Regions from separate parts of the Erwinia sp. LJJL01 genome, predicted to be linked through region 3. Evidence: predicted binding sites of a transcription regulator. Region 3 holds the regulator's gene; each other region holds the start of a gene.

Region 1 (4,192 bases), 2.4 Mb from region 3:
CTGCACCTGCTAAGGCCGGTGATATCGCCATGCTCAAACGTTACTACGATAAAGACTCCACCTTCCACGGCGGCGGCGACTTTGTCGGCTTCTCCGGCACCACCCCCCTGAGTGATGACGGCGGCACCGTAGCCAAAGGCAGCGGCTTTTTCTGGAAGCGCATCATCAATGACACTGAACAGGTCAATCTCTATCACTTTGGCGCGCGCGGTGACGGGATTACCGACGACAGTGATGCCTTCAAACGCATGTTCAGCTGGTCACAAAGCTACGATAGCAATGCCAAAAATCTTGGCGTACGTTTTCCCGCCGGCAAGTTCCTGATCAACCCGATTGACCTTACCGCCAGCGAAATTCCGTGCTTTGCCCTGTACGGTGATGACAGCCCTTATGGCGCTACGCCGCGCACGGTGATTGTCTCTGATAAATCGCCCAGCACCGTGTTCAAAGTGAACGCGCGCCGTACGGTGATCCGCGGCATCAGCTGGAACGGGCAGGCAACGGCGGACACCAGCGCAACAACGGGCGCGATTACCCCGGATATGCTCTCCAACGTGCAGCCGTTTTTCGAAAACATCACTATCGAAGGGGAGTTTGTGAATATCCGCTGCTTCCGCGTGCAGTACAATGGCGGCACGGCGATCAAACTGCTCGACACGCTCGATACCCGCTTTGACCAAATCTACTCCCAGTACACCTACGCGCGGGTATTTGAGGTGGGCTGGTCTAACTCCCCTAACGGCGTGTGGGATCATGCTACGGCCGTCGAGCTGACCAATGCCAATTTCCAGTATGGCTTCGCTGACGCCACGCTGATGATGCCGCGTATGACTCAGGGGATTATTCGCAACGTGTGGATTGAACATACGCGCTTCCCGGGTGACCTGACCAACGGGCAGTGGATTGTTGACGCCCTCAGCGTGGAGGACTGCGATAACCCGCTGAGTATGAACAACAGCCGCGCGCTGTTCCGCCAGCTTAATTTACAGGCGGGGGCGAAAGTCAGCCTGGACAACGCCAGCGGGCGCTGGCTGTCAGGATACGAAGGCGGCTGGCGCCGGGATGAGAATTTCGGCACCACCATGACCGGGTCGATGAAGGCAGGCTGGTACAGCGGCTACAAGCTGACCAACACGGCTGACAGCGATAAATGGTTCAAGGTGGGCAAGTTTGTCTTCCCCAGGGTGAATCAGCAGTGGACGATTGAGCTTATCGGCAAGATGTCCACTGCTAATCCCTCCGGAGTGGCGGGCAGCCCGACGCAGACGGTGGCCTCCGGCGCCACCTGGCTCAATTTTCAGCGCTGCGCCAGCGCAGTATGGGGTGATATGTACCACCGCGGGCAGCCTGCGGTGCTGGATGTCAAATACAAGCGCAGCTATGAAAATATTGTCGAGGTCTGGGTGAAGCTGAAGGCAGGCAGCGGTGACACCATGTTTAATCTGCGCTCTACCGGACCAACGCGTTTTGAGTCGGGGGAGTGTTCCTTGTATACCCCGGACCTGAACGAAGTCACGGATGAGACGCAGATTGGCACCGTTACCCCCAACGCACGCCTCAGCATGCATAACGGGCTGGCAGGTCTTGGCGCGAACGAAAATGGCGTGGTGACGCTGGCCACCGCGGTGGCCGCAGCCCCGGCCAGCACGGTGCCGGCCGGCTATGTCACGCTCAATATTAATGGTATTGACCGCAAGATGCCCTATTTCAGTTAGTTTGCCGCCTTAAGCCAAAATCGCCCTTAATCGGGCGATTTTTTTATTTGTCGAGGGGAAGGGACTGAATCAGGGTATAGGGTTGAGAATGCGCACGCGCATAGGGGATAAAAGGGGGTTTACCGTTAAGAATTGTCTGTCTTTTATCTGGCATTAGTCCGAAATAAGCGCGGAAAATGCAAATTTTAAGCAAATGTAGTGTAAAAATTAACCGTTAGCCGATTTCCATCAGGATGTGGGGTTGTGATAATGCCGCCTGGCTCCGTAAAATAGGTCCAAAATTTACAGCAGGAGAGAAACGTGTCTGAAAGTGCGGCAAGTGAAAAGGGTTCCGAACGGCTTATCGATGCCAAAAACATCGCGCTTGGCTGGCGTATTGTGGGGCAGATGCCGCCACAGACTCTTGAGGAGGCCATTCAGATGCTGCGTGACAGCTCGGCTTTTGCGGCAAAAGTGTGTGATTTATTGAGTGAAGAGCTGGCCGAACGCAACAGGCGCTGAAGCTTCCTGCGGCGGGGTGCGCTACCGGCAGGGGATGCGGGAAAAGTGACTAACTGGTTAAGCTGCCTTATCTTTCAGGCAAAAAAAAGCCCGCGAAGAGCTTTAATGCGGGCCAACACCAGGGAAATCTATTAATTAGCATGATAGGATGATTCTCAATTAATGCAAATGAAAAGCACCTTCAATCTTAATTAAAATCAATTTTTTTGGCTGACCTCGCAGTTACATCATCAAAATTCTTCAGACACCATCCACTGATCGGCTTCCTCAAACATCTCTTCAATAATGCGTAACAGCGTGGACTTATCGCTTTTACTGGCGTCACTTTTCACGCCGTTGGCCTGCATCGGTTTTACCTTGACCAGCGCATCGGGAAACACACGCTGCACGCGCTTTTCCAGCTCGGCCAGGATCAGCTGTTCGGCATTCGGCAGACCCGCAACGTTGCGCTTGTCATAAATCAGTTCAACAAACATCTCTGCTCCTTGTTATTTTTTGCTGTATAAAAATACAGGTAACCACGACAAGGTTCAATGACTATTTATCTGCACCCTTCTGCAGGGGTTTTCATCAGGCGCATATCAGCATTAAAATTGCCCAGGCTGATAAAAGGAAAAGACCATGGCGCAAAATATTTATGACGATCCGGCTTTTTTTGCCGGTTATGCCACATTAGATCGTTCGGTTAAGGGGCTGGATGGCGCACCGGAGTGGCCGAGCGTGCAGGCGTTGCTACCGGAGCTTGCCGGAAAAGAGGTGGTTGATCTCGGGTGCGGCTATGGCTGGTTTAGCCGCTATGCCTGCCAGCAGGGCGCGCACTCCGTGCTGGCGCTGGATGTCTCCGAAAAGATGCTGGAGAAAGCCATCAGCCTGGGCGATAACCCGGCAATTGCCTGGCAGCGAGCGGATCTCGAAACCCTGCAGCTGCCCGCACAGACCTTTGATGTCGCCTTCAGCGCGCTGGCGCTGCACTATGTCGAAGCACTACCGGCGATGCTGGCGGTGGTGTTTGCGGCACTGAAGCCCGGCGGCCAGTTTATCTTCACGGCCGAACACCCTATCTATACCGCGCCAGCCCGGCAGGGCTGGCATATTGATGACAACCAGCAGAAATCCTGGCCGGTCAGCGGCTATCAGCAGGAAGGCCAGCGCGTCACTAACTGGTTTGCTGATGGCGTGATCAAACAGCATCGCACGCTGGCGAGCTGGATTAATATGCTGATTGCCGCAGGGTTTGTTATCAGCGCGCTGGATGAGTGGGGGCCAACCGCAGAGCAGGTCGCTCTACAGCCGGCGCTGGCAGAAGAGCGCGAGCGGCCAATGATGTTTATTATGGCTGTACATAAGCCGCCAGCCTAATCAGTGATGGCCGGGCAGAAGGTGCTCGTGGTGGCGCAGATCCAGCGGATTATTCTCCGCCTCATCAAGCAGCGACAGCCACTGGCGCACGTCCACCTCCTGCCACGCCAGATGCCCGGCGGTGGTGCCCATCAGCACCACATCCGGGCGCAGCGCGCGGTAAAATTCAAGCGTCTGGCGCAGGTCTGCTTCATTACTCTCCTCGACCAGCACCGTTACCCAGCGATCGCGGGATAATGTGACAGTGTCACCGACAAACAGATAGGTTTTACCGTGCGGTGAGGCATACAGATAGCTGGTGCTGCCCGGCGTGTGTCCCGGGGTGGGCACGACGTGGAAGCTGCCGCAGTGAACTTCCGCAGCATTAAAGGTGGCATCGGCTTCCGCAAAGCGGCTCACCTGGCCCAGCGCCCGCGAGTGGCAGTAGAGGGCCGAGTTAAAACGCTGCTGTAACAGCCGCACGCCCGGGCCAGCCTCGTGCCAGTGGGTTAAGTAGTGGCGGATAATCCCGCCCCGATCGGCAATGACCTGGTGATCTTCCGGGTTCTCGACCCGTGAAATCAGCAAATTACCGCGCAGATGCTGCAACAAAAAGCCGTGCATCATCAATTCTGGTT
Region 2 (4,192 bases), 1.3 Mb from region 3:
TCGCATGAGTCCGAAAGTATAGCTGACGCACATCAGGCCATTGACTTATCCCGCAGAGTTTACCTGCGGGATAATGGCGATTTACGCGGGCTGCTTCTTATTGCGTAACAGATTGAGGCACTCTACCGACATCGAGAAGAACATGGCGAAATAGATGTAGCCTTTAGGAATATGAATGTTAAAGCTCTCCAGCATCAGCGTGAAGCCAACGAGGATTAAGAACGCCAGCGCCAGCATTTTCACCGACGGGTGGCGATCGACAAAATCACCAATTGCGCGGGCGGCAAACATCATCACCAGCACAGCAATCACGACGGCAGCCATCATAATAATCAGGTGATCGGACAGGCCTACGGCGGTAATCACCGAGTCGAGGCTGAAGATAATATCCAGCACCATAATCTGTACGATAGCCCCGGCAAAGGAGTGCACGTTGGTTTTATGCTCGCCTTCGCCGCCTTCGATACTTTCGTGGATCTCCATGCTCGACTTCCACAGCAGGAACAGCCCGCCGAATAGCAGGATCAGGTCACGCGCTGAGAAGGCATGGTCCATCAGCGTGAACAGCGGATCGGTCAGGCGAATAACCCAGGCAATAGAGGCCAGCAGGCCAAGGCGCATCAGCATTGCGCCGGCCAGGCCAATACGGCGGGCGGCATTCTGCTGATGCTTAGGTAGTTTGGCGACGACCAGAGAGAGGAAAATAATGTTATCGATCCCGAGGACAATTTCGAGGATCGTCAGCGTACCCAACGCTAACCAGGCATTAGGATCGGCAATCCATTCAAACATAAAATGTGAACCCTTAAACTTAAACGAAAGCTAAACGGCGATTATACGCAAGGTTGACTATTGCGGAACTACTTTTAAAGCAGGAAATGGCGGGCAAGCAGCGGGGCGGTAAAGCTTTTCTTTAAATAGAAGCCGCGCGGCAGGGTCATAATCGGCTGCCCGTGCTGACCGATGCCTTCCGTCAGCGCTTTACTGTTGGCGGCTTTTGGGCGGATCTGCAGCACTTCGCCGTGGCGCGCGGTGATCTGCTCCACCTGGCCCAGCACGATCATATCCATCAGCTCCTCCCAGTCGCGCTGCAGCTGGCGCTCTTCTTCCTCATTCGGGCTCCACAGCAGCGGTGCGCCGACATGGCGATGCTCAAGCGGGATCGCCCGATCGCCCTCTACCGGCACCCACAGCACCCGATGCAGCTTGTGGCGCACGTGGCTGTTAAGCCAGGTAACGCCGCTGTTGCCGGTCAGCGGCGCCACGCAGACAAAGGTGGTTTCCAGCGGCCGACCAGCGGCATCTACGGGAATTGTTTTCAGCTCCACGCCAATCTCCGCGAAGTCCTGCTGCGGCTTACTGCCCGCGCTGGCGCCGAGATAGCGCTCCAGCAGCATCCCCACCCAGCCCTTATCGCGCTTGAGATCGCGCGGGATCGGTAGCGCAATCCGCAGCGCCAGTTCTCCCAGCGTATAGCCCGCCAGCGCAGAAGCGCGCGCCAACAGTTCGGCTTCATTTTCTGGGGGAGGGATAAGGTTAAGATCGCCAGTCATAATAACTTCCGGATTTTGTTCAAAAAATAGACGCCATTTGCACACACAGCCAGAGAAAGATTTCAGGCTGGGGAAAACGCTAATAATAGCATGATAAATCGTGTTTTTTTATTCTCTCGCCCGCAGGAAAAATCGCAGCTCCCAGGGGTTTTACCCGGGTTGTCACCGACAATGAACAGGTTCCCCCGGGTAGTTATCCACAGAAAAGTGGGATAACTTGCCCTTTTTGATAATACTGTTTCGATTTACAGCCTTGACGCAGGGTTTTTTACCCGCTTTAGCCGTTATACAGCCTAACTAATCGGCATATTCTGTGGATAACGTTCTAAGTGTGCGATCTTTCATCAGCTGGCGATCCTGCGCTGATGACAGCAGCATGACAACCCAGGTAAAAGCTGTGACTAACCTCTAAAGATGATGATTAATATGGGTTTATTCTGAGTTGAATCGCGGGTGAGTTTTGCCGGTAATAAAGTTTTCCCCACCTGTTAACAGAGTTCTGCACAAAGCTATCCACAGAAAACGTGAATAAGATCGCCTTTTTAACCCGCTTTCTGTTTATAACTTTGCTTTAAAGGACGAGTTATCCCAGCTGCAGCGCCACACATCGCCTGAAAGCAGTGGTTTACCGTCTGTAAGGAGTATGAAACAATCAGAACATCCAGTTTTAGTTTGAGGTAGTCCGGTGATCGATGATGATGGCTACCGCCCGAATGTTGGTATCGTAATTTGTAACAGGCAGGGACAGGTGCTGTGGGCCAGACGTTATGGTCAGCACTCCTGGCAGTTTCCTCAGGGAGGGATTAACCCTGGCGAGACGGCGGAGCAGGCGATGTACCGCGAACTTTTCGAGGAAGTCGGTTTGAACCGCAAGGATGTTCGTATCCTTGCATCTACCCGTAACTGGTTACGATATAAGTTGCCAAAACGTTTGGTGCGTTGGGACACAAAGCCGGTTTGTATCGGCCAAAAACAGAAGTGGTATCTTCTGCAGCTGATGTGCAATGACGCGGATATCAATATGCAGACCAGCAGCACGCCGGAGTTCGACGGCTGGCGCTGGGTCAGTTTCTGGTATCCGGTTCGCCAGGTGGTCTCTTTTAAACGCGATGTTTACCGCCGTGTGATGAAAGAGTTCGCCAGCGTGGTTATGCCCCTGCAGGAGACGACCGTTCAGCGGAATACGCCTGGTTTTCGACGGAAGAGAGGTTAAGCCACGTAGATTATGCTCACACAGCTGCGCGAAATAGTTGAGAAAGTGGCGGCAGCGCCCCGGCTTACCGAGGCGCTGGATATTCTGGTTAATGAGATCTGTCTGGCGATGGATACCGAGGTCTGCTCGGTCTATCTTGCCGACCACGATCGCCGCTGCTACTACCTGATGGCTACGCGTGGGCTAAAAAAGCCGCGTGGGCGCACGGTCGCCCTGGCATTTGACGAAGGCATCGTCGGGCTGGTCGGTCGTCTGGCAGAGCCTATCAACCTTGCTGATGCGCAGAGTCACCCCAGCTTTAAATATATTCCCTCCGTGAAGGAAGAGCGTTTCCGCTCCTTCCTTGGCGTGCCGATTATCAGCCGCCGCCAGCTCCTTGGCGTGCTGGTGGTTCAGCAGCGCGAGCACCGCCAGTTTGATGAAAGCGAGGAGTCGTTCCTCGTCACCCTCGCCACGCAGATGGCGGGCATTCTCTCGCATTCCCAGCTTAACGCTCTGTTTGGGCAGTATCGGCAAACCCGCATTCGTGCGCTGGCTGCCGCGCCTGGCGTCGCCGTGGCGGAAGGCTGGGTCGACTCCAGCCAGCCCTCGCTGGAAAACGTCTCTGCCGCCTCTACGCTGGACACGGTGCGCGAGCGTGAACGCCTTGCCATGGCAATCAGCGAAGCCTCCAGTGAGTTCCGCCGCTACAGCAAACGCTTCACCGCCAGCATGCATAAAGAGAGTGCGGCCATCTTCGATCTCTACTCGCACCTGCTGAGCGATGCGCGGCTGAAGAAAGATCTGCTGGCTGAGATCGATGCGGGCTCGGTGGCGGAGTGGGCGGTGAAAACCGTGATTGAAAAGTTTGCCGCCCAGTTCGCCAGCCTGCAGGACAGCTATCTGCGCGAGCGCTCCGGCGACCTGCGCGTGCTCGGGCAGCGCCTGCTGTTTCACCTCGATGACACCATGCAGGGCACCAACAGCTGGCCGCCGCGTTTTGTGCTGGTGGCAGATGAGCTGACGGCGACCACGCTGGCAGAGCTGCCGCACGATCGCCTGGCGGGCGTGGTGGTGCGCGACGGCGCGGCCAACTCGCACGCAGCGATCATGGTGCGGGCGCTGGGCATCCCGACGGTGATGGGCGCAGATATTCAGCCGGAGCTGATGAAAGGGCGCCTGCTGATCGTCGACGGCTATCGCGGCGAGCTGCTGGTTGACCCGGAACCGGTGCTGGTGCAGGAGTATCAGCAGCTGATCAGCCAGGAAAATGAGCTGAGCCAGCTGGCCGAGGATGATGTATTTCTGCCGGGCGCGCTGAAAAGCGGCGAGCCGGTGAAGGTGATGCTCAATGCGGGCCTCAGCGCGGAGCATGAGCAGAAGCTCGGCAGCCGCGTCGACGGCGTTGGCCTGTACCGCACGGAAATCCCGTTTATGTTGCAGAGCG
Region 3 (4,192 bases):
CGGCAGCAATCTCTTCCATCAGCTCAACGGCGTTCTGCTGGGCTTTCTCATGGGAAATTTTCTTGCTGCGCGCTTCATCCTCCACCGCCTTGGCGATAGCTTTCGACTGCAGCAGCTTATTGAACAGGTCCTGACGCACCGGCAGGCGTGGCCCGACGGCAGCCAGACGCTGGCGGGCAAAGTGCATCCGCGCCACGCGGGCCAGCTTCTGGGCAATAATCTTGTCGGTGCCGTGCTCGGTGGCCATATGGCGTAAAGAGACCATCGGCGAGAAGCGCACAAAGCTGTCGCGGCCCAGCCACAGCACCGCAAAGAATTTCTGAATGCCGTTCAGCATCCGCAGATGCGGCTGTGCATCGCCCTGAACCTCGCGGCCCGGCGAGCGCCCGAACATCACCGATACCGGCACCATCTGCACATCCAGGTCCGGATGGCTGCGGTGCAGGTCGAGATATTCATGGAACAGCTTGACTGACTCAAGGTTCGGCACGAAATAGGGGAATACGCGTGGGCCATCATGGATAAACACATGACGTGGCAAAACGGCCCCGTCTATCTCCAGCGGTTCCAGCGGATCGGGGAGATCCTGCTTGCGGCACTGCTCTCGCAGTGCAAGGAGATCGGCCTTTGAATCATAAGGCAGTACATACATAATAGGGCGCGACGTATCCAGCCCGAGCTCGGCAACCGGCTCAGCGGGGATCGCCTTGCTTTTTACCAGGAATTTAACTGGTAGATTCAATAAGTTATAATATAAATTACGCCAACCTGACATAGACAACATGAAGCCTCTTGTTAGCAAAGCGCCGCAAGCATACCAGAAAGCGCCAACAGATTCTGTGGTGTTGCAAAATGTGCGCCACCCAGACATTGACGCTCAACATCGTAAAGGGTTCCCTGATTATGGCAAGTAACGTCACCGGATTGACTCGGATTATAAAAGCTGCGGGCTATTCCTGGAAAGGTTTACGCGCGGCATGGCAGCATGAAGCGGCATTTCGTCAGGAGGCTATCGCCGCTATTGTTGCCATTGTTGTTGCTCTGTGGCTCGACGTGGACGCCATCACTCGTGTTCTGCTGGTCGGCTCCGTGGTGCTGGTGATTATCGTTGAGGTGCTCAATAGCGCCGTTGAAGCGGTCGTCGACCGCATCGGCAGTGAAATTCACCCGCTGGCAGGCCGGGCGAAAGATATGGGTTCGGCAGCCGTATTGCTGACGATTTTGCTGGCTGTTTTTGTCTGGATTATGCTGTTAGTGCCGCATTTGCGATGAGTTTTCCAAAATTTGCAACAAACTGAATTTTGACCAACTTTAGGTTTTCATCGCGCAAATACCTGTATATACTCACAGTCGACTGTATAAACAACCAGGGGGCGGGATGAAAGCACTAACGGCAAGGCAGCAGCAGGTTTACGACCTGATTCGCGACCACATTAACCAGACCGGCATGCCGCCGACACGGGCAGAGATTGCTACGCAGCTCGGTTTCCGTTCCCCGAATGCCGCTGAAGAACACCTCAAAGCGTTGGCGCGTAAAGGCGTGATTGAGATTGTTTCAGGCGCTTCACGCGGTATCCGCCTGATGATGGAAGAAGAAGACGGTCTTCCGCTGATTGGTCGCGTCGCCGCAGGTGAACCGCTGCTGGCTGAGCAACATATCGAAGGCCACTACAAAGTGGACCCTGACCTGTTTAAACCGGGCGCCGATTTCCTGCTGCGCGTCAGCGGAATGTCGATGAGAGATATCGGCATTATGGATGGTGACCTGCTGGCGGTACATAAAACTGAAGATGTGCGTAACGGCCAGGTGGTGGTTGCCCGTATCGATGATGAAGTGACCGTTAAGCGCCTGAAGCGCCAGGGTAACACCGTGCATCTGCTGCCGGAAAACCCGGAATTCCAGCCTATCGTGGTTGACCTGCGTAACCAGACGCTGACCATCGAAGGTCTGGCCGTCGGCGTGATCCGCAACGGCAACTGGCTGTAGCAGTTACTCCCTCTAAGCGGGTCGGTCATGACCGACCCCGACTAAATCCAGATACCGACCCCTGTGAAATCCTGGTAACGCACCATGCGACTCCTCACTACAGCTGATAAACACCTCTGGCGGCTGGCGCTGCCGATGATCCTCTCCAATATCACCGTGCCGCTGCTAGGCCTGGTGGATACCGCCGTGATTGGCCATCTCGATAGCCCGGTTTACCTGGGCGGCGTTGCGGTCGGTACTACCGTTACCAGCTTCCTGTTTATGCTGCTGCTGTTCCTGCGTATGAGCACCACCGGGCTGACCGCGCAGGCATTTGGCGCGCAGGACAAACCTGCGCTGGCGCGCGCGCTAATGCAGCCGCTGCTGCTGGCACTGCTCGCCGGGCTGCTGTTCATCATCCTGAAAACGCCGCTCACTCAGCTGGCGCTCAGTCTGACCGGCGGCAGCGAGGCGGTGCTGCACCAGGCGGCGCTGTTTATGCAGATCCGCTGGCTCAGCGCCCCGGCAACGCTGGCTAACCTGGTGCTGCTCGGCTGGCTGCTGGGCGTGCAGTATGCGCGTGCGCCGGTGATCCTGCTGGTGGTCGGTAACCTGGTGAATATTCTGCTCGACCTGTGGTTCGTTATCGGCCTGGGGTGGGGCGTGCAGGGCGCGGCGGCGGCCACCGCTATTGCGGAGTACGTCAGCTTTATTGTCGGGCTGCTGCTGGTGTGGCGGGTGATGGTACTGCGCGGCCTGTCGCTGCGCCTATTACTCAATGCCTGGCGCGGAAACCTGGGGCGCCTGCTGCGACTTAATCGCGACATCATGCTGCGCTCGCTGCTGCTGCAAATCTGCTTCGCCTCGCTGACCCTCTTAGGGGCGCGGCTCGGCAGCGATGTGGTGGCGGTCAATGCAGTGCTGCTGATGTTCCTGACTTTTACCGCCTATGCCCTCGACGGCTTTGCCTATGCGGTGGAAGCCTGCGCCGGCGAAGCCTACGGCGCCAGCAACAGCCAGCGCCTGCTCAGCGTCTGGCACGCTGCCTGCCGCCAGTCGGTGGTGGTAGCCATCGCCTTCTCGTTACTCTATGCGCTGTGTGGCGAGCAGATAGTCGCGTTGCTGACCTCGCTACAGCCGCTGCAGCAGCTGGCCCATCGCTATCTTTGGTGGCAGGTTGTGATGCCGTTGGCGGGAGTGGGATGCTATCTGCTGGACGGGATGTTTATTGGCGCCACGCGCGCCAGCGAGATGCGTAACGGCATGGCGATAGCCGCGGTCGGTTTTGCCTTAACCCTGTGCAGCGTTCCCTGGTTGGGTAATCATGGGCTGTGGCTGGCAATGACCGTGTTCCTGCTGCTGCGCGGCCTGACGCTGTGGATTATCTGGCGCAGGCACTGGCGCAACGGCACCTGGTTTGCTCACTGAAACATTTGTTTACGTCTTCCGCCGCTGCGCTACCTCTATGATGTATTAGGGTTTTTCTCTGCTTTATGGCTTTTTTGTCAGGGGTTGTCGCAACGAGAACCCATTTCTCTACTACAATTATCTCTACGTTAAGCACTTGACCAGATATTTGACTGGTATCTAAGTGGAATTCTTAACCATAAAAGCTGTTTTAACCCAAGGTAGAGGAAACACATCATGAATAAAGACGAAGCCGGCGGTAACTGGAAACAGTTTAAAGGTAAAGTGAAAGAGCAATGGGGCAAGCTGACGGATGACGACCTGACCGTGGTTGAAGGTAAACGCGATCAGTTGGTCGGCAAAATCCAGGAGCGCTACGGCTATCAGAAAGATCAGGCCGAAAAAGAGCTTAAAGACTGGGAAACCCGTAACGATCATCGCTGGTAAGCGACGAACGACAGTAAGTATTAGCTCCTACCCAGGCACATGGAATGTGCCATCCCCCAATAATTCCCGCAAAAAATTTATCAACGCCCGCGCTTTTTACTCTGCACGCTATGATCGTGCTGGCACGCATCCTGATGGGTGCAGGCTTCAATCTCACCACACTCCTGACAAAATCCGTGCGCTTCAATCACACTATGCCCAAGGGTAAAACCTGACTTCAGGGCCAAAGATTTCAAGATATCTTCCACGCCATCCGCATGCTGTTCGCGAACGAGACCGCAGCGATCGCAAATCAACATCGCTGAGGTGTGCGAGGGCTCTTCAAAATGGTGGCAGACCACGTAGCTATTGGTTGACTCGACGCGGTGGATA

What was found. The regulator LexA, encoded in region 3, represses DNA repair genes until DNA is damaged. The targets are predictions, from matches to a motif close to TNCTGTATGTACATACAGNA.
Region 1: the regulator LexA is predicted to act here: its motif matches at 2,713-2,732, upstream of ACLI4M_RS22605 (DinI-like family protein).
Region 2: the regulator LexA is predicted to act here: its motif matches at 1,787-1,806, upstream of mutH (DNA mismatch repair endonuclease MutH).

Annotation. Positions count from the first base shown of each region.
Region 1 is NZ_CP178576.1:4,641,240-4,645,431, reverse strand. It holds gene ACLI4M_RS22615 (glycosyl hydrolase family 28-related protein) at 1-1,715, shown strand, start outside; gene ACLI4M_RS22610 (hypothetical protein) at 2,016-2,216, shown strand; gene ACLI4M_RS22605 (DinI-like family protein) at 2,447-2,692, opposite strand; gene ACLI4M_RS22600 (class I SAM-dependent methyltransferase) at 2,838-3,575, shown strand; gene ACLI4M_RS22595 (MBL fold metallo-hydrolase) at 3,576-4,192, opposite strand, start outside.
Region 2 is NZ_CP178576.1:913,992-918,183, reverse strand. It holds gene ACLI4M_RS05075 (TerC family protein) at 82-792, opposite strand; gene mutH (DNA mismatch repair endonuclease MutH) at 867-1,553, opposite strand; gene rppH (RNA pyrophosphohydrolase) at 2,239-2,766, shown strand; gene ptsP (phosphoenolpyruvate--protein phosphotransferase) at 2,779-4,192, shown strand, end outside.
Region 3 is NZ_CP178576.1:2,258,990-2,263,181, forward strand. It holds gene plsB (glycerol-3-phosphate 1-O-acyltransferase PlsB) at 1-775, opposite strand, end outside; gene ACLI4M_RS11295 (diacylglycerol kinase) at 904-1,272, shown strand; gene lexA (transcriptional repressor LexA) at 1,379-1,987, shown strand; gene dinF (MATE family efflux transporter DinF) at 2,072-3,394, shown strand; gene ACLI4M_RS11310 (CsbD family protein) at 3,611-3,820, shown strand; gene zur (zinc uptake transcriptional repressor Zur) at 3,901-4,192, opposite strand, start outside.